Regions from separate parts of the Streptomyces tirandamycinicus genome, predicted to be linked through region 2. Evidence: riboswitches for the same ligand, from Rfam matches in the RefSeq annotation. Region 2 holds a riboswitch; each other region holds the start of a gene.
What was found. Region 2 has a riboswitch for cyclic di-AMP ahead of DDW44_RS18435 (C40 family peptidase). Riboswitches for the same ligand answer to the same signal wherever they lie in the genome.

Region 1: another riboswitch for cyclic di-AMP. It lies ahead of DDW44_RS06785 (M23 family metallopeptidase); the one in region 2 lies ahead of DDW44_RS18435 (C40 family peptidase).
Region 3: another riboswitch for cyclic di-AMP. It lies ahead of DDW44_RS23405 (M23 family metallopeptidase); the one in region 2 lies ahead of DDW44_RS18435 (C40 family peptidase).
Region 4: another riboswitch for cyclic di-AMP. It lies ahead of DDW44_RS10460 (C40 family peptidase); the one in region 2 lies ahead of DDW44_RS18435 (C40 family peptidase).

The regions. Positions count from the first base shown of each region.
Region 1 covers NZ_CP029188.1:1,531,082-1,535,824, reverse strand. The annotation lists gene DDW44_RS06805 (DUF5988 family protein) at 163-363, shown strand; tRNA gene DDW44_RS06800 (tRNA-Met) at 757-830, shown strand; gene DDW44_RS06795 (MerR family transcriptional regulator) at 1,085-1,837, shown strand; gene DDW44_RS06790 (PP2C family protein-serine/threonine phosphatase) at 2,065-3,204, shown strand; cyclic di-AMP (ydaO/yuaA leader) riboswitch at 3,491-3,627, shown strand; gene DDW44_RS06785 (M23 family metallopeptidase) at 3,639-4,673, shown strand.
Region 2 covers NZ_CP029188.1:4,135,639-4,140,381, reverse strand. The annotation lists gene DDW44_RS18445 (M23 family metallopeptidase) at 1-24, shown strand, start outside; gene pcrA (DNA helicase PcrA) at 301-2,772, opposite strand; cyclic di-AMP (ydaO/yuaA leader) riboswitch at 2,983-3,151, shown strand; gene DDW44_RS18435 (C40 family peptidase) at 3,150-4,454, shown strand.
Region 3 covers NZ_CP029188.1:5,316,663-5,321,405, reverse strand. The annotation lists gene DDW44_RS23420 (bifunctional acetate--CoA ligase family protein/GNAT family N-acetyltransferase) at 1-59, opposite strand, end outside; gene DDW44_RS23415 (HPr family phosphocarrier protein) at 244-525, shown strand; gene DDW44_RS23410 (GntR family transcriptional regulator) at 672-1,349, opposite strand; gene DDW44_RS23405 (M23 family metallopeptidase) at 1,528-2,301, opposite strand; cyclic di-AMP (ydaO/yuaA leader) riboswitch at 2,315-2,478, opposite strand; gene DDW44_RS23400 (M16 family metallopeptidase) at 2,720-4,102, opposite strand; gene DDW44_RS23395 (M16 family metallopeptidase) at 4,120-4,743, opposite strand, start outside.
Region 4 covers NZ_CP029188.1:2,375,309-2,380,051, forward strand. The annotation lists gene DDW44_RS10450 (ATP-dependent Clp protease proteolytic subunit) at 1-334, shown strand, start outside; gene DDW44_RS10455 (hypothetical protein) at 342-650, shown strand; cyclic di-AMP (ydaO/yuaA leader) riboswitch at 1,015-1,171, shown strand; gene DDW44_RS10460 (C40 family peptidase) at 1,175-1,651, shown strand; gene DDW44_RS10465 (ATP-binding protein) at 1,860-2,300, opposite strand; gene DDW44_RS10470 (helix-turn-helix domain-containing protein) at 2,707-3,564, shown strand; gene DDW44_RS10475 (DUF397 domain-containing protein) at 3,580-3,795, shown strand; gene DDW44_RS10480 (8-amino-7-oxononanoate synthase) at 3,971-4,743, opposite strand, start outside.

The DNA of each region.
Region 1 (4,743 bases), 2.6 Mb from region 2:
GTGTCATGAGTCGGGCCACGGGGGACCCCACGAGGTGAGCCGTCGAAGGTAGCCACGGGCGCGGGCGTCACGCGCCTCGCGGGCGGCCGACCAGGGTCGCCGGGGCGGGGGCCGGCGGCTCCGGGCGTGCGGGGAGCTCCCAGGAAGGGCAAGACTGGAGGTATGGCTAGCAAGGCACGCCTCGAGGGCGGGCCGGACGACCTGCGGGGCCGGGTCGTGCCGATCACCCCTCCGGGGCAGGAGCTGAAGATTCCGCACCGTGGCGGCTACGAGCACTTCAAGGCCACGACCCGCCACGAGGACTCTCCCGAGGGACGGCTGACCGTCTACGAGTGGTGGGAGCGCACCGAGGTAGCGGAGTAGTCGCAGGTCAGCGCGCTGGAAAGGGCCGGGGTGGAGGGATTTTGCCACCTCGGAAGGGTGGTGCGCCGTGCCGAGGGCGGGCGCTCACGCCGGCGCCGCCCGTGACGCGTGCAGGCGCGCGCTCCGGTCCGGGCGACTGTGCCGCCGTGCCGGGTGCCCGGGTGCCCGGGTGCTCTGGTGCCGGATATCCGCATGTCCGGTGAGCCGCCCGGCGTCGGTACGTCCTCCCATAGCGGCGGCCCCGGTGCGCCCGCGGGCCCGGGAGGGTGGGGTCACCGCGCCGGGACTCCGCCGCCGAGGGCTCGGGTGCCCCTTCCGGGTGGGGCGGCGAGCGGGCGGCGGAGGAAAGCGGTTTGGATCTTGCTCCGGATGGCGTAGGGTGGTGTTCACCGACGCGGGGTGGAGCAGCTCGGTAGCTCGCTGGGCTCATAACCCAGAGGTCGCAGGTTCAAATCCTGTCCCCGCTACTGAAGGCCGAGGGCCCGGAACCACATGGTTTCCGGGCCCTCGGTGCGTCTGCCACCTCTGTGATCCGCCCGGTCCGCCTGGCCCATCCGGGCTTCCGTCCCTCCGCCGGTCTGCTTGGTCTCCGGTGCCGCCGAAGGGCCTCCGCCCGGTCTGTCGGCTCTACCGGTGCCTCCCTCGCCTCCGGCCGGCGTCTGCCGAGTCCGGCCCCATTCGCCTTGACCTTTACGCAACGTCAAGATTTAGCGTGCTGGGCATGGAGTGGTCCATCCAGGAAATCGCCAGGAAGGCCGGCACGACGAGCCGCGCGCTTCGCCACTACGGGGAGCTCGGGCTTCTCCCGCCGAGCCGGATCGGCGGCAACGGCTACCGCTACTACGACCAGGACGCCCTGGTCCGGCTGCAGCGCATCCTGCTGCTGCGGGAGCTGGGCCTCGGCCTGCCCGCCATCGCGCAGGTCCTGGACGGCCAGCGGGACACGGCCACCGCGCTGCGTACCCACCTTCGGCTGCTTGAGCAGGAGCGGGAGCGCATCGGGCGGCAGATCGCCTCGGTGCGGACCACTCTCGACCGGACCGAGAAGGGAGAGGAACTGATGGCGGAAGAGGTCTTCGACGGCTTCGACCACACCCGGTACGAGGAGGAGGTTACCGAGCGCTGGGGCCGTGCGGCGTACGAGAAGGGCGACCGCTGGTGGCGCTCGCTGAGCGAGCGGGAGAAGCGCGACTTCCAGGACCGCCAGGTCGCGATCGCCCGCGACTTCGGGCAGGCTCTGAGGGACGGGCTGGCGCCGGACGGCGAGGAGGCCCAGGCCATCGCTCGGCGGCACTGCGAGTGGCTGTCCGGAACGGTCACCCCCACCAGGTCGTATGTGATCGGTCTGGGTGAGATGTACGTCGCCGATCCGCGCTTCACGGCCACCTACGACCGGCACGGCGAGGGCACGGCGGCCTTCGTCCGGGACGCGCTGAAGGTCTACGCGGAGCGCCATCTCGGCGAGGACCGGTAGCCGCGCCGCCGGACGGCCGCCGTCCGGCGGCGGGTGGAGAGGGCCGAGCGCCCCGCACGGCCTTGTCACCGGGAGGGCCCCCTGGTGATCCGCACGCCGGGAGCGGCGGTGCCCGCGGGGTGCTGGGCCGGTTGGCCGATGGCGATTCGTCGGGCGGCGCGGCTGCGGCCAGCCTGAATGGGGCGCGGTACCGTCCGCGGCCCCGACGGATCCGGCAGGAGAGACTGGTGCGGCACCGAGAACGCGGCAGGGACGGGCGGCAGAACGGTGGCCGCCGCTTTCTCGCCGTACTCCCGTGGCTGATGATCGTGGGCGGGGTCGTCTACGACCTCGGAACGCCCGACACCTTCACCGCGGCGCCGCTCTTCACGGCGGCACCGCTGATCGCCGCCCCCTTCTTCTCGATGCGCTACACGCTCGCCACCGGCGCCGCCGCCTGCGCGGCGGTGGCGGGTATGCACGTCTACAGCGACAGGATCCTGAGGATCCCGGCCATCACGGAACTGCTGACCGTGTTCACGGTCTCCGTACTGGCCCTCTTCATCAACCGGATCGTGCGGCGCAGCGGCGAGCGCCTTGCGTCGGCCCGGGTCGTCGCGGAGGCGGCGCAGCGGGCGGTGCTGCCCACGCCCGACGAGCGGATCGACGGTCTGCAGGTCGCCGCCCGGTACGAGGCGGCCGAGCGGGACGCGCTCATCGGCGGGGACCTGTACGCCGTGCAGGAGACTCCGCACGGGGTGCGGCTGATCGTGGGCGACGTGCGGGGGAAGGGCCTGGACGCGGTCGGCACGGTGGCCCTGGTGCTGGGCGCCTTCCGAGAGGCCGCCGAGCAGGAGGTCTCGCTGGCGGGGGTGGCGCAGCGGCTGGAGCGGGCCCTGGCACGGGAGGGCGCGCGGGATGCCGGGCTCGAGAGCTTCGAGGGCTTCACTACCGCCGTGCTCGCCGAGATCCCACGCGGCGGGGAACGGGTCCGGGTCGTCAACCGGGGGCATCCGGCGCCCCTGCTGCTCGCGGCGGACGGCGCGCTGCTCGTGCTGGATCCGCCCGTGCGGGCGCTGCCGCTGGGAATGGACCTCGGGACCGAGCCGGACCTGGTGTCCGAGACCTCCTATCCGCCCGGTGGCACGCTCCTGCTCTACACCGACGGCCTGTCGGAGGCGCGGGACGCACACGACGTGATGTACGACCCGCGCCGGCGGCTGGGTGGCCGTGCCTTCTCCGGCCCGGAGGAGCTGCTGGACGTGGTGGTCGCCGATGTGCGCCGGCACACGGGCGGTGCGGCGACGGACGACATGGCGCTGCTCGCGGTCACCCGGCGGGTGGAGCAGCAGTCGCCGCGGCGCAGGGCGACGCCGGCTCACCCGTGACGGGACCCGCTGGTGCCTGTGTGGCGCAGGGGGCTTGTGAGTTGTCTGAGCGGCACGATGCCACGGAGCGTGATCAGATCCGTGCCCTGCGCATAACATTTGACGAACAGTCAGGAATGTTGGCTTGAGCGAGAGGCGAGAACTTGCCCGTTTCGAACCGGTTGTTGCGCTTAAGTTCTGGCCAACGTCCTTAACGATCAGTGGGAACAGCTTGGAATCGGGCCTCGATCTCTATTAACGTTCGATAACGCAGCGCGGTCGTCCCAGCCGTCGCAAGAGGCGGCACCGTGCGCATGCGCCGAATCCCGCAAGGGAACCGGGGAACCATCCATTTGGGGTGAATCGGGTGCCTTGTGGTGCCCGAAGGAGACCTTCCTGCTCCGAACCCGTCAGCTAACCCGGTAGGCGAGAAGGAAGGAAAGGAGAACGCCTCCGTGGCGTCCAACAAGCCTGCCCTCCAGGAGCCCCCCACGACCCAGTGGGCACCCAGCGACCAGTGGGCTCCCGCCCCCGCGGCGGAGGAGTGGAACCCGACCGAGGAATCGGTCCGTCCCGTTCGTGGCAGGCACCGCGTCGTCAAGCAGCGCAACGCGCTCGCGCGGAGCTCCACCGTCCTCGGCGTCGGCGTCATCGCCGCGGTCGGCGCGGGCGGCATGGCCACCGCCCAGGACAAGCCCGCGGTCTCCATCTCCCTTCCCGATGTCATCGCGGACAAACTCCCGGACCCCGAATCGCTGCCCGGTGTGGGCTCGTTGATGGCGGACGACCCCGCCGACGAGACCGTCGCCGACGGGCCGCTCACCACGGCCGACGCCGCGGGCCAGGGAGGTGACGCGGGCGAGGCCCTGCGTGCCCGGATCCTCCAGCAGGCCGAGCAGCAGCAGGCCGAGGCGGAGGCCGAGGCCCGGGCGGCCGCCGAGCAGGCCGCGGTCGAGCAGGCCGCCGCCGAGGCGAAGCGGCAGAAGACCGAGGCCGCGAAGGCGGCCGAAGCGGCCGCCGAGGCCGAGCGCAAGGCCGCGGAGGAGGCCGCGCGCAAGGCGGAGGCCGAGCGTCTCGCCAAGCTCGCGGCGAGCTACTCCCTGCCGACCTCGTCGTACACGCTCACCTCCACCTTCGGACAGGCCGGGTCGCTGTGGTCCTCCGGCTACCACACGGGTCTCGACTTCGCCGCGCCGACGGGCACCCCGGTCAAGGCCGTACACGGCGGCACGATCAAGTCGGCCGGCTGGTCCGGCTCGTACGGCTACCACATCGTGCTGGAGCTCGCGGACGGTACCGAGGTCTGGTACAGCCATCTGTCGTCGATGACCGTGAGCGCGGGGCAGAAGGTCTCCACCTCCGAGACCATCGGACGGGTCGGCGCCACGGGCAATGTCACCGGCCCGCACCTGCACCTCGAGGTGCACACCCCCGGTGGCGACGGCATCGACCCCGCCGCATGGCTGCGCGGCAAGGGCCTTTCCGTCTGAAACGGTCGCACCTGCCTGCCTGCCTGCCTGCCTACCTACCTACCCGCCCGGCCTGCCTGCCTGCCTGATC
Region 2 (4,743 bases):
AGTCACGGCCTCAGCCCGACCTGATCGCACCGGCAACGGCAACCACGCACCTCCCCCTGCCGGGACCGCCCGGCACTTGCCTCACGCACGCGTTTCCGTCTGCCCGCGCGGCCGTGCGTCACACAGGGGCTTCCGCCTCCGCCCGGCCGTACCTCACGCCCGCGTTTCCGTCTGCCCGCTCGGCCGTACCTCACACACGCGCCTCCCGGCACGCACCTCAGCCTGACCGGACCGCCCGGCACCTACCTCATGCACGCACCCGGGCCCCGCGAAGGGGCCCGGCCCCCGGTCTCCACGCCGTCAGAGCTTCTCCACCGGCGCGTACCGCAGCAGCAGCCGCTTCGGCTTGGCGTCGCCGAAGTCGATCGTCGCCTGGGCGTCGCCACCCGAGCCCGTCACCGCCATCACCGTCCCCAGCCCGAACTGGTCGTGGGTGACCCGGTCCCCGACGGCCAGGGCGATCACCGGCTTGTCCGTCGTCCGCCGGGTCGCGAAGCCCGAGGGGCCGGAGCGGGACCGGGACGACGACAGCGCCGAGGCGACGCCGGACGCCGGACCGGCGGGCGCCGCCATCCGCCCCGTCCGCTTCCACTCCAGGTGCGCGTCCGGAATCTCCTCCAGGAAGCGCGAGGGCGGGTTGTAGGCGGGCTGGCCCCAGGCGCTGCGCATCGAGGAACGCGTCAGGTAGAGGCGCTCGCGGGCGCGGGTGATCCCCACGTACGCCAGGCGGCGCTCCTCCTCCAGTTCCTTGGTCTGGCCGAGCGCCCGCATGTGCGGGAAGACGCCGTCCTCCATGCCGGTGAGGAACACGACGGGGAACTCCAGGCCCTTCGCGGTGTGCAGCGTCATCAGCGTGATGACGCCGCTGCCCTCCTCGTCCTCGTCGGGGATCTGGTCGGAGTCGGCGACGAGGGCGACCTGCTCCAGGAACTCGGCCAGCGTGCCCGAACCCTCCTCGGCACCGCGCTCCTGCTCGAACTCCAGGGCCACCGCCGCGAGTTCCTGGAGGTTCTCGATACGGGTCTCGTCCTGGGGGTCGGTGGACGCCTGCAGTTCGGCGAGATAGCCGGTCCGCTCCAGCACGGCTTCCAGCACCACCGCGGGACCGGCGCCCGAGTCGACGACCGTGCGCAGCTCCTCCATGAGCGTGTTGAAGCGCTTCACGGCGTTGGCGGAGCGGGCGGCCATCCCGTACGCCTCGTCGACGCGGCGCAGTGCCTGCGGGAAGGTGATCCTCTCGCGCAGGGCGAGGGCGTCGATCATCGCCTCGGCGCGCTCGCCGATGCCGCGCTTCGGCACGTTCAGGATGCGCCGCAGCGGGACGTTGTCCTCGGGGTTGGCGAGGACCCGCAGGTACGCCAGGACGTCCCGGACCTCCTTGCGCTCGTAGAAGCGCACACCGCCGACGACCTTGTAGGGCAGGCCGACGCGGATGAAGATCTCCTCGAAGACACGGGACTGCGCGTTGGTCCGGTAGAAGACCGCCACATCGCCGGCCTTGGCCTCGCCCGCGTCCGTCAGCCGGTCGATCTCGTCGGCGACGAACTGGGCCTCGTCGTGCTCGGTGTCCGCGACATAGCCGGTGATCCGCGCTCCGGCGCCGGCGTTCGTCCACAGGTTCTTGGGACGGCGGCTCTCGTTGCGCTCGATCACGGCGTTGGCCGCGGAGAGGATCGTCTGGGACGAGCGGTAGTTCTGCTCGAGCAGGATCGTGGTCGCATCCGGGTAGTCCTCCTCGAACTGGAGGATGTTGCGGATGGTGGCGCCGCGGAAGGCGTAGATCGACTGGTCGGCGTCGCCCACCACGCACAGCTCGGCGGGGTCGAGGTCGTCGTACCCCGTGCCGACCAGCTCGCGCACGAGCGTGTACTGGGCGTGGTTGGTGTCCTGGTACTCGTCGACCAGGACGTGGCGGAACCGGCGCCGGTAGTGCTCGGCGACGTCCGGGAACGCCTGCAGCAGATGGACCGTGGTCATGATGATGTCGTCGAAGTCCAGCGCGTTGGCCTCGCGCAGCCGGGCCTGGTACATGCGGTACGCCTCGGCCAGGGTCTTCTCGAAACCTCCCCCGGAGCCCTCGGCCTGGGCGCCCCCCGCCTCGGCGGCGAAGGCCTCCTCGTCGATCAGCTCGTTCTTCAGGTTCGAGATCTTGGCGCTGAACGCCTTCGGCGGGTAGCGCTTCGGGTCGAGGTCCAGGTCACGGCAGACCAGTGCCATCAGCCGCTTGGAGTCGGCGGCGTCGTAGATCGAGAAGGACGACGTGAAGCCGAGCTTCTTGCTCTCCCGGCGCAGTATGCGGACACAGGCGCTGTGGAACGTGGAGACCCACATGGCGCGGGCGCGCGGGCCGACGAGCTGCTCGACGCGCTCCTTCATCTCGCCCGCGGCCTTGTTGGTGAACGTGATCGCCAGTATCTGGCCGGGGTGGACCTCGCGGGTCGCCAGCAGGTGGGCGATCCGGTGGGTCAGCACCCGGGTCTTGCCGGAGCCGGCGCCGGCGACGATGAGCAGCGGCGACCCCGTGTGGACGACGGCGGCACGCTGCTGCTCGTTGAGCCCGCTCAGCAGGGCGGCCGGGTCGATGACGGGGCGCGGGGCGCCGTCCCGGTAGTAGGCGTCACCGGGCGGAGGCGCGTCGAACCTGCCCTCGAAGAGGTCGTGCGGGACCTCCTCCGCGGGAAGGTGCTCGTGGTCCTCCGGCGGCGGGGGCTCATCGGGGGCCGGGGTCCGCCGGAGGTCCGCCAGGAAACTGTCGTCAAAGAGGCTGCTCATCGCTCTCCGAGTCTAGGCGGCCCCACCGACAGTCCGCCGCCGCCTTCAGGGGAATCACTACCGGACACCTCCGGTCATGAGACGGACACACAGCGCCAAGGTCACGGAAATGTATCGGGCATATCGGCCACTCTCCTTCACAGCAGCACCACACTTTGGCTAGCGTGCTCGCCCAGGCAGCCCGTACCCCCTTCGGCGAACCACGCCAGCCGGGCAGCCGCGCCGAATCCGTGCCCCTCGCAGGGGAGTTCGGAACCGGGGACCCACTCACGAAGCACAACCGGGGTGAATCGGGCCGGTCTTCACCCGGCCCGTAGGGCAGCCTTCCGTTCCGTCCGAACCCGACAGCTAACCCGGTAGGCGTCGCACGGAAGGAGATGCCGGCCTTGGCGTCGCACCGCAAGCCGCGCAGCCGCACACGTACGAACACACCTGCCGTCGGGTTCACGACGGCCGCCATCGCGGGGGTCTCGCTCCTCTCGGCCCAGAACGCGACCGCCGGACCGAAGCCCACCGTCGAGGAAGTCCAGAAGAAGATCGACGACCTCTACCGGCAGGCGGGTTCGTCGACCCGGGAGTACAACAGGGCGAAGGAGCCCACCGAGCAGCGGCGCCGCACGGCGGCCCGGGCCCTCGACGGGGCCGCCCAGCGCACGGAGGAATCCGGCGAGTCGCGGCGCGCCCTCGGCGGCCACACACCGGCCCGATACCCCACCGGCGACGCCGCCCGGACCGCCGCGCTGCTCCTCGCCGACGGCCCGCGGCCCCACGCCGACCAGACGCACCAGACGCACCAAACGGACCTGGCGGGCCTGACACACCAGACGGGCGGCCTGGCGGACCAGACGGACCAGACGGACCAGTGGCGCCCGACGGAGCAGAGGGACCGGCTGACCGGGCAGCAGCGCAGCGCCGTCACCGCGTACGAGACCCAGCGGGCCGAGTCGGCCGGGCAGCGCTCCCGGGCCACCGGGGGCCTCGATGCACACGCGGACGCCACGGACGCCACGGACCCGCAGGAGTCGCTGCGCGCCAGGAAGCAGGCCGTCCAGAGGAAGCTCGCCCAGGCGAAGGAGCTGCTGTCGCAACTGACCGCCGAGGAGCGGGCACGGCTCGCCGACCTCGAGCGCCAGAAGGAGCAGCAGGCCCGCCGGAAGGCGGAGGCCAGGGCGGAGGCCAGGGCGGAGGCCGAGGCGATGGCCGGGACGGAGGCCGAGGCCGGGCGGCAGCTCCGGGAGCGTGGGGGGCAGGCGCGGGAAGCGGCGGGCAGGAACGCGGACGCCGCCGGGGCGGGTGGGGGCACGGGTTCCGGAACGGCCGGCGGCACCTACGCCGCCAAGGCCGAGCGGGTGCTGTCCTTCGCGCGCGCCCAGATCGGGAAGCCGTACGTCCGGGGCGCGACCGGCCCGAGCTCGTACGACGGCTCGGGGCTCACCCAGGCCGCCTGGCGCGCGGCGGGCGTCGACCTGCCCCGCACCACCTGGGACCAGGTGCAGTCCGGGCAGAGCGTGGCCACGGCCGAGCTGCTCCCCGGTGACCTGGTCTTCTTCTACGAAGACATCAGCCATGTCGGGATCTACGCAGGCGAGGGCATGATGATCCACGCCCCCGAGCCGGGCGCCAACGTCCGCGAGGAGTCGATCTACTACATACCGGTTCACGGGAGCGTCCGCCCCGCGTAGCGGTGGCGCGCCCCTCAACGCCCTGCCCAACCGGCAGAACGCCACGTCCGCCCCGCGTAGCGGTGACGCGCCGGAGGCCCGGCACCGCCGCAGTCACGCCGCGGGGGGCCTCCGAGAGCGGACGTCGCGGCGTGCGTGCAACGTGTCGGAGGGGGTCCTGAGGTGCCGCCGGGGGGGACCCGGGCTGCTCCCTCCGGACGGAGGCTCCGGGATCGCTCAGGTCCGGGCGGTCCGCGCGCCGCGGGTCCGGTGGGGACGCCTCCCGCGGTCCGGTGGAAACGCCCCGGAG
Region 3 (4,743 bases), 1.2 Mb from region 2:
CGCAGCACCACGTCGGCTTCCCAGTGGTCGGGGTACGCGTGATCCGACGGGGTCTGCATGGGGCAAGGGTAAGGCCCCGGCACGGGTCGCGTTCCCCGGAGTGCGGGGGCAGGCTGGGAGGGCCGATCCCGGCCCCGCACCGGCCGGATCCGGCGGCCGGGCACTCCGCACCTCATGAGAGACTGGTCTAGACAACCCGGGACTTCCCACCGAACTTCCCGCTGAGACCCGAAGGGCACCACCATGGCTGAGCGCCGCGTCAATGTCGGCTGGGCGGAGGGCCTGCACGCCCGCCCCGCGTCCATCTTCGTCCGTGCCGCCACGGCTTCCGGCGTTCCCGTCACGATCGCCAAGGCCGGCGGCACCCCGGTCAACGCCGCCTCGATGCTCGCGGTACTCGGCCTCGGCGCGCAGGGCGGCGAGGAGATCGTGCTCGCGTCGGACGCGGAGGGCGCGGAGGCGGCACTGGACCGTCTGGCGAAACTGGTCGCCGAGGGCCTCGAGGAACTTCCCGAGACCGTCTGAGCGCACCGGATTCATGAGCGGGTCGCGGTTCCGGAATTTCCGGGAACGCGGCCCGCATACATGACCAACCACTACCGGAATTCCTTTCCGGCAGCAGGAGAATACCCCCCGGGTTTTTCTTCCCCTCTTTGTATACGGCGCATGTGTTAAATGCGGTCGCCCGCCGTGTTTACGGAGTGTTGCGAGGCCCTCACTGCCGCCGGGATCCGAAGCCGGTGCGCGCCCGTCGTGCGCTCGGCGTGCAGCGCGGTCAGCGCGCGCGCCCGCTCCGCGTCCCCACGGGCCACCGCGTCCACGATCGCGCCGTGCTCGGCCCACGCCTCGAGCGGACGGGCGGGCTGCTCGACCGCGTACATCCACGCGATCTTGTACCGGAGCTGGGTCAGCAGCGCGGTGAGCCCCGGGCTCCCGCACGCCTGGGCCAGCGTCTCGTGGAACCAGGCACCGAGCGAGCGCAGGTCCTCGCCCTGGCCGCGCCGTGCCCGGTCCTGACCGAGCCGGACCAGTCCGCGCAGCACCTTGAGGTGCGCCTCGGTCCGCCGCTGGGCGGCCCGCGCGGCACCGAGGGGCTCCAGCAGCAGCCGGATCTCCAGCAGGTCGGCGGCCTCCTGCTCGGTGGGCTCGGCCACGCACGCCCCGGCGTGGCGGCGGGTGACGACGAACCCCTCCGACTGCAGGGTGCGCAGCGCCTCCCGGACCGGGACGCGCGAGACGCCGTAGCGGCGCGCCAGCTGCTCCTCGGTGAGCCGGCTGCCGCGCTCGAACACACCGGAGACGATGTCGTCGCGGATCGCCGTGCATACCGAGCGTGCGGGAACGCGCATACCGAACCTCCGCTTTAATCGCCGCGAAACCCCGTCGAGCGACGTCTGTTTCGGTGACTCTATGGCAGGTGGCCGGAATTTCCGAAGGCCTATCCTAATCCATGGATATCTTTTGGCCGGAATACGCCGAAAGCCCCGGCTCTGAGGAGCCGGGGCCTCGGTCGAAACGGTGCACGCGTCAGACGCGGACGCCGTGCGAGCGGAGGTACGCGATCGGATCGATGTCCGAGCCGTAGTCCTGTCCGGTGCGGGCCTCGAAGTGGAGGTGGGGACCGGTGGAGTTCCCGGTCGATCCGGCGAGGCCGATCTGCTGGCCCGGGGCGACCTGCTGGCCGACCGAGACGCTGATCGAGGACAGATGGCCGTACTGGGTGTACGTGCCGTCGTGCATGCGGATCACGACGTTGTTGCCGTAGGCGCCGCCCCAGCCGGCCTCCACGACGGTGCCCATGCCGACCGCGACGACCTCGGTGCCGGAGGCGGCGTGGAAGTCGACGCCGGTGTGGCTGCCGGAGGACCACAGGGCGCTTCCGGCGCGGTAGGCGGTGCTCACATAGGAACCTGCGACCGGGAGCGTGTAGGTCGTCAGGCGCTTGCGCTCGGCCTCGCGGGCGGCGCGCTCCGCGGCGTCGCGGGCGGCCTGCACCCGGAGCTCGGCCTTGCGCTTGGCCTCGGCCTCGGCCTTCTCCTGGGCCGCGGCCAGGGCGGCCTCCTGCTGCTGGGCATCCGCCTGGGCGCCGATCTGCTCGGCGAGCGAGTCGGCGGCGACGGCCTGGGTCAGTCCGGTGTCCTCGACGGGGGCGGGCCCGCCGGCCTCGGCGGCGAGGGCCGGGGAGGCGAGGGTACCGATGACGCCGGTGGTGGCGATGGCCGCGACGGAGGCGACGCCCGCCCTCCTGCGCGACAGGCGGCTCGGACCACGGTGCTTCCCGGTGGCACGGGTGAACGCCATGAAGTGGCTGATCCTTTCCTTCCTTCTCGCCTACCGGGTTAGCTGACGGGTTCGGAGCAGGAAGGTCTCCTACGAGCCCCTCCGCGCGAAGGCGAAGGCACCCGATTCACCCCAGGGGACATATGGGTCCCCGGCTCCCCAGGCTCGCGCCGGACGGGGACTCGGCGATGGCTGCCCGATGCCGCGGGTGCGGCGTGTGCAACTGGCGGACAGCGCAGAAGACGCTAAGCCGATCTTCGTTCAATCACCAAACAGACACGGATATTTGTAGTGCACGCCACAGGGCAGACACCGACCCTCCTCATCAAACCGGACATACGGGCGGATGGTCGGGGAGGTGTTCCGGGCAGGGGAAAGGGGGCCCCTCGGCGCGAAGCCGAGGGGCCCCCTTTCCCCTGCCCGGAGGAGGTGCGGTCAATCAGCCCGTGACAACGGTCACTTCGCCGATCCCGAGCGCCCGCACCGGCTCCTCGATCTCGGACGCGTCCCCGACGAGGACCGTCACCAGCCGGTCCACGGGGAAGGCGCTGACCACCGCGGCCGTCGCCTCCACCGTGCCGGTGCCGGCCAGCCGCGCGTACAACTGGGCCTGGTAGTCGTCCGGGAGACCCTGCTCGACCTGGTCGGCCAGCGTGCCGGCCACGGACGCGGCCGTCTCGTACTTCAGCGGCGCCACGCCCACCAGGTTCTGCACCGCGACATCGCGCTCCGCGTCCGTCAGGCCCTCAGCGGCGAGGGTGCGCAGCACCGTGAACAGGTCCTCGAGCGCGGGGCCCGTGTGCGGGGTGTCGACCGATCCGCTGATGGCGAGCATCGCGGCGCCGCCGGCTCCGCCCGGGGCCGCGGGGGCGTCGGAGCGCAGTACCTGGCCGAAGGCCCGTACGCCGTAGGTGTAGCCCTTCTCCTCGCGCAGGACGCGGTCCAGGCGGGAGGTCAGCGTGCCGCCGAGGCAGTAGGTGCCCAGGACCTGGGCGGGCCACACCCGGTCGTGGCGGTCGGGTCCGATCCGGCCGATCAGCAACTGGGTCTGCACGGCGCCGGGGCGGTCCACGATGACGACGCGGCCCGTGTCGTCCGCGGTGATCGGCGGCATCGGCCGGCTCTCGGCCGAGTCGCCCGTCCAGGCGCCGAGCGTGTCGGCCAGCACGGCGTCCAGATCCACGCCCTCGAGGTCGCCGACGACCACGGCCGTGGCCGTGGCGGGCCGGATGTGCGCCTCGTAGAAGGCCCGGACCGCGGCCGCGTCGATGCGCTCGACGGTCTCCTCCGTGCCCTGCCGAGGACGGGACATCCGGGAGGACGCCGGGAACAGCTGCCGGGAGAGCTCCTTGGCGGCCCGGCGGGCCGGGTTCGCGGTCTCGTGCGGGATCTCGTCGAGCCGGTTGCGGACGAGCCGCTCTACCTCGCTGTCGGCGAACAGCGGGGCGCGCAGCGCCTCGGCGAGCAGGCCGAGGGCCTTCGGCAGCCGGGAGACCGGTACCTCGAGGGAGAGCCGGACCCCCGGATGGTCGGCGTGCGCGTCGAGCGTGGCGCCGCAGCGCTCCAGTTCGGCCGCGAACTCCTCCGCCGTGTGCTTGTCGGTGCCCTCGGACAGCGCCCGGGCCATGATCGTGGCGACGCCGTCCAGGCCCTCGGGCTCGGCGTCCAGCGGCGCGTCGAGGAAGATCTCCACGGCCACGACCTGCTGGCCGGGGCGGTTGCAGCGCAGCACGGTCAGCCCGTTGCCCAGGGTGCCGCGCACCGGGGCGGGGAAGGCCCAGGGCTTGGCGTCGCCGGGCTGCGGCTGCGGATGGAGGTCCATGGTCACGGCAGCGTCGGTCACTGGTCCGTCCCCTCTGTGTCGTCGTTGCCCCCGGCCTCACCGGCACGACCGGTGCTCCCGGCGTCACCCGCGCTGCCGGCGTTTCCGGAGTCGTCCGCGGCCGCGGCGGGCTCGTACACCAGCACCGCCCTGTTGTCCGGGCGCAGCCGCGCCGCGGCGACGGCCCGCACCTCCTCGGCGGTGACGTCGAGCACCCGCTGGACGGCGGTGAGCGCCAGCTGCGGGTCGCCGAAGAGCACGGCGTACCGGCACAGCTCGTCGGCGCGGCCGGCGACGGTGCCGAGGCGGTCCAGCCACTCCCGCTCGAGCTGGGCCTGGGCGCGCTCCATCTCCTCCGCCGTGGGGCCCTCGGCGGCGAACCGCGCCAGCTCCTCGTCGACCGCGGCCTCGATGTCGGGGACCTCGACGCCCCCGGAGGTCTTCACGTCCAGCCAGCCCAGGGAGGGCGCGCCGGCGAGGCGGAGCAGGCCGAAGCCGGCGGCGACGGCCGTGCGGTCGCGGCGGACCAGCCGGTTGTGCAGCCGGGAGGACTCGCCGCCGCCGAGGACGGTCAGCGCCAGGTCGGCGGCGTCGGCCTCGCGGGTGCCGTCGTGCGGGAGGCGGTACGCGGCCATCAGGGC
Region 4 (4,743 bases), 1.8 Mb from region 2:
GGCCGCGTCGACCGCCGCCGTACTGCTCGCGGCCGGCGCCCCGGGCAAGCGCACGGCCCTGGCCGGTGCCCGGGTGCTGGTCCGGCAGCCCTCGCTGCCGGAACCGGCGCAGGGGCAGCCCACCGATCTGGACCTCCGGGCGCAGGAGTTGCTGCGGCTGCGGGAGCAGCTCACCGTCATGCTCGCCCGCCACTGCGGCCGGAGCGTGGAGCGCGTCGCCGCCGACCTGGAGCGCGACACGGTGCTCGACGCCGCGGGAGCACGGGAGTACGGGCTGATCGACCACATCGTCAAGAACCGGAAGGCCGCCCCGACTTCCGCCGGCGACCGGTGAGGGGACGGTGCTGCCACCGGAGCTGCCGCCGCTGCCCGCCCTGACGCACGCCGAGAGCGAGTTCATCGACCGCTACCTCGAAGTGATCGACCAAATGGGAAGGATCAACCCGGCACGCGGGACGCACACGTATGGCGCCCTGCGCGCCGCACAGGCACTGGTCGCCGGCGCCACCGCACTCCGCGACGCCCTGACGGTCATGCACACGCGCGGTGAGAGCGAGCTGCACGCCACCACATTGGCCCGCGCACTGCGGGTGTTGGGCGGAGAGCGCAGAGCGTCACGGGTCACCCTGCCGCCGGAGGAACCGAGTTGACGAGCCGCCGCGCACCCCCTGTCGTGAGCCCTCCGGTGCGCCCGTGATGCGTACGACCGGGTGTCGCCCATCCGGACCACCGGCGGCTTCGGCTTTGGTCCCGTGCGAGTTGCGCGACGGCGTGGCCCGAACGGCCCAACGACCGGCTCCGCCGCAGGTACGGGGCTCATCACCCGGGGACGCCGGGTCCCCCGAACGGCTCTGTCCACTCGAACAGATCAGTGGTGAGGAGCCTCACAAACCGTCGTTTCGAGTCGGAAATCGGGCAGTTCATGGGTCAAGATCCGTGGGACGACAAGCCCCCGCCACCGCGGCGGGGCGGTCCGGGCGGACGCCGAGTCCTGCCGCCGCACCGGATGCCTGGTCGACATGAGGGCTTCGGCAGGAGTGGAGGACCCAGCAGTGCGGGCCGGCCGCCGGATCGGTGGCGGGTCCTTGGGGTGAAGCCGCGTACGCGGCCGGGCGTCTTCGCCGGTCCGAACCCGACAGGTCATCCTTCACAGGCGGCTGACGAAGGGTTGCGCATGACTGCGCAGACACATCTCCCGTCCCTGCTGTCCCGGACGGGTGCCGTCTCGGCACTCACGATCGCCGCCGTCGGCGGCTCACTGATCGTGCCGGGCGGCGCACCTGAGGCGCACGCCGCCTCGACTCACGCGACGAAGGCTCTCAAGGTCGCCGCGTCGAAGAAGGGAGCCCCGTACGGGTACGGAGCCACCGGTCCGAACCGTTTCGACTGCTCGGGGCTCACGCTCTACGCCTACAAGAAGGCGGGCAAGAAGCTGCCCCGCACGGCCCAGCAGCAGTACAACCGCACCCGCCATATCTCCGCCTCCCAGCGCGAGCGCGGTGACCTGGTGTTCTTCCACTCGCGTGGGTACGTCTACCACGTCGGCATCTACGCCGGGGCGGGGAAGATCTGGCACTCGCCCAAGAGCGGTTCCGTCGTGAAGCTGACCAAGATCTGGTCCAAGAGCGTCCGCTACGGACGGGTGCGCTAGCCGAGCCGGCATGTCCGCCGCCCCGTGCGCCGACGAGTGCACCGGGCGGCGGACACGCCCCGCCGGGGGGCGCCGGAACCGCCCCCGTGCGCGGCGACTCGGCGGTGGGCGCGGCCGGTCCGGCGCGGCCGGAGCGGGACGGCCGCGCCACCCGGGGCCCGGCCGGAGCCGCCACCCGGGGCCAGGCCCGCCCCGCGCGCCCGGACCCTCACCGCGGATGATCGGCGGCGGCCGCCCTCCAGGGCATGGCGATCCAGACGGTCTTGCCACCCTCGGGTGTGGGATCGACGTACAGCCTGCCGCCGCATTCCGCGGTGAGCCAGCGGATGATCACCATGCCGCGGCCGTTGTCCTGCTGCACGGCCGCGGGCAGGCGCTGGGGCCGGCGCGGATGGCTGTCCGTCACACCGACGCACAGACGCTCGTCGCGCTCGAGGCGGACGTCGACCGTGAAGGTCGGGGACAGCCCGAAGGTGTGCTGGACGGCGTTGGTGGCGAGTTCGGAGACGATGAGACGAACCGTGTCCGCGGTGCCGTCCTCCCCGGGCAGTCCCCACTCGGCGAGCACCTCGGAGACGTATCTGCGCGCGGCGGATACCGAGGCGGGATCGCTCGGCAGAGTGACGGAGGCTTCCTGATGGTCTGCCATGGCGAGCTGTCCCTTTCCCACCGGGGCTGCCGGAGCGCGGCACACAGCGGATTGGATGCCGGAACAGCCTCGGACTGCGCTTCGCGCCAGACTGCCACTGTTGCCGCCCCCTTGGGAGCGGATCCACCGGGATATGCATATATCTGTCCCTCAAAGCGGTGAACTCTGCGACGCGAGAGCGTATTTGGGCTCAGACTGGGCGTTTGGCAGTGCGCCTGCATGTGCCCCCGAGCGGTCACCCGTGCCGGGCCGCCCGGTGCCCCGGCGGCGGCCCGGCAGCCGCCGGAGGACGCGAGAGGACGCCAGGGGACACGAGAGGACACCAAGGGACACCGCGCGACACCAGGGGGCGGCAGAGGATACCGGAGGACACCGGGGGACACGAGAGGATGCGAGGAGACACGGCATGCGGCAGGGTCCCGCGGTACGCCGGCGCAAGCTCGGGGAGGAGTTGCGGGGTCTGCGGCTGGGCGTCGGCCTCACAAGCCGTGAGGCGGCACTCCTCGTCGGCTGGAACCAGTCGAAAGTCAGCCGCATAGAGACCGGAACGAGCGGTGTGAAACCGGCCGATGTCGCGCTGCTGCTGGACGCCTACGGAGTGGCCGACCAGCGGCTGCGCGAGCTGCTGGGGACGCTTGCCGACACCGCGGACGGCGGGGGAAAGGGCTGGTGGCACGCCTATCGCGGGGTGATTCCGCCGCAGTACCGGGACTTCATCAGCCTGGAGTCCCAGGCGAGCGCGGCGCGCACGCTGGAGACCTCCGTGGTGCCCGGGCTGCTCCAGACGCCCGACTACGCGCGGGCGGTGACCCGTTCCGCGCTGGAGGGTGTGCCGTCGGCGACGGTGGACTCGCTGGTCGAGGTGCGCATCGCACGCCAGCGCGTGCTTCGGGCGGAACGCCCGCTGACCTTCAGTGCGGTGCTGGACGAGGCGGTCCTCCGGCGCCGGGTGGGGGGCCGGGAGGTGATGCGCGGTCAGCTGCGCCGGGTGCTGGAGATGGCCCAACTCCCGCATGTGCGCCTGCAGGTGCTGCCCTTCTCCATGGGCGGCTACGTGGGACTGACCGGATCTTTCGTTATCTTCTCCTTTCCGAACACTTCTGATCTGGACGTGGTTGTTCTCGACCACTTGACGAGTAGTCTCTACCTCGAACGGAAGGAAGACCTGGAGACGTACGGCGCCGCCTTCCGCACCATGCAGGCGCATGCGCTCTCCCCGACCGACTCGTTGGATCTCGTCGCAGGGATCCGTGACGGCGTGTAGGGAAGGCACCCCCCGATGTCTGCTCACGACGCATGTGTACGCCCCGAGCCCGGCACGTCCTGGCGGCGCAGCAGCCGCAGTGTCGGAATGAACAACTGCGTGGAGACCGCACGGTGCGGCGAAGGCGCCGTGGCCGTGCGCGACTCGAAGAACCCGAGACTGCCGTACCTGGTGTTCTCACCGGGCGCCTGGACCGGATTCGTCCACGGACTGGGCACTCCACCGCGCTGACCGGCCGGAGCGGCGGGCGCGAGACGCTGCCGCGCCGGAACCGGAGTCCGCCGCGTCCCGGCTGCTGGCTCTCGCCGTGGTCCCGCTCCCGGAGGCGCCTCAGATCCCGGAAGCCACCTCAGACCTCCGGTACCGTCTCAGACCTCCGGTACCGTCTCAGACCTCCGGTACCGTCTCAGACCTCCGGTGCCGTCTCCAGGATGGTGGCCACCGCCGTCCCGATCTGGCGCTCGGTGAGGTCGGCGCGCGCGGTGAGCCTGATCCGCGAGATCCCGTCCGGTACGGACGGCGGCCGGAAGCAGCCCACCACGAGACCGGCGGCACGGCAGTCCGCCGCCCAGCGCACCGCCGACTCCGGTGACGGGGCCTGCACGGAGACGACGGCCGCGTCCGGCCGGGCAGCGGTCAGCCCCGCCTCCGTCAACCGCCCGTGCAGGATGCTCGCCACGCTCCGGGCCCGGTCCGCGAGAGCGGGCTCACGGCGCAGCAGCCGCAGGCTCGCGAGGGCCGCACCCACCGCGGCCGGGGCGAGTCCGGTGTCGAAGATGAACGTACGGGCGGCGTTGACCAGATGCTCGATGACCCGCGCCGGGCCGAGGACCGCTCCGCCCTGGCTGCCCAGGGACTTGGACAGGGTGAGCGTGGCGACGACACCCGTGGCCCCCGCGAGGCCCGCCGCCCGCAGAGCCCCCCTGCCGCCCTCGCCGAGGACGCCGAAGCCGTGCGCGTCGTCCACGACCAGCGCGGCCCCGTGGGCACGGCACACCCCGGCGAAGGCGGACAGCGGTGCGGCGTCGCCGTCCACCGAGAACACCGAGTCGGACACCAGCAGGGCGCGCCTGCCGCGGTGGGCGTCCAGCGTCTTGGCCACGGCCTCCGGGTCGGCGTGTGCCACCACGGCGGTCTCGGCCCGGGAGAGCCGGCAGCCGTCCACGATCGAGGCGTGGT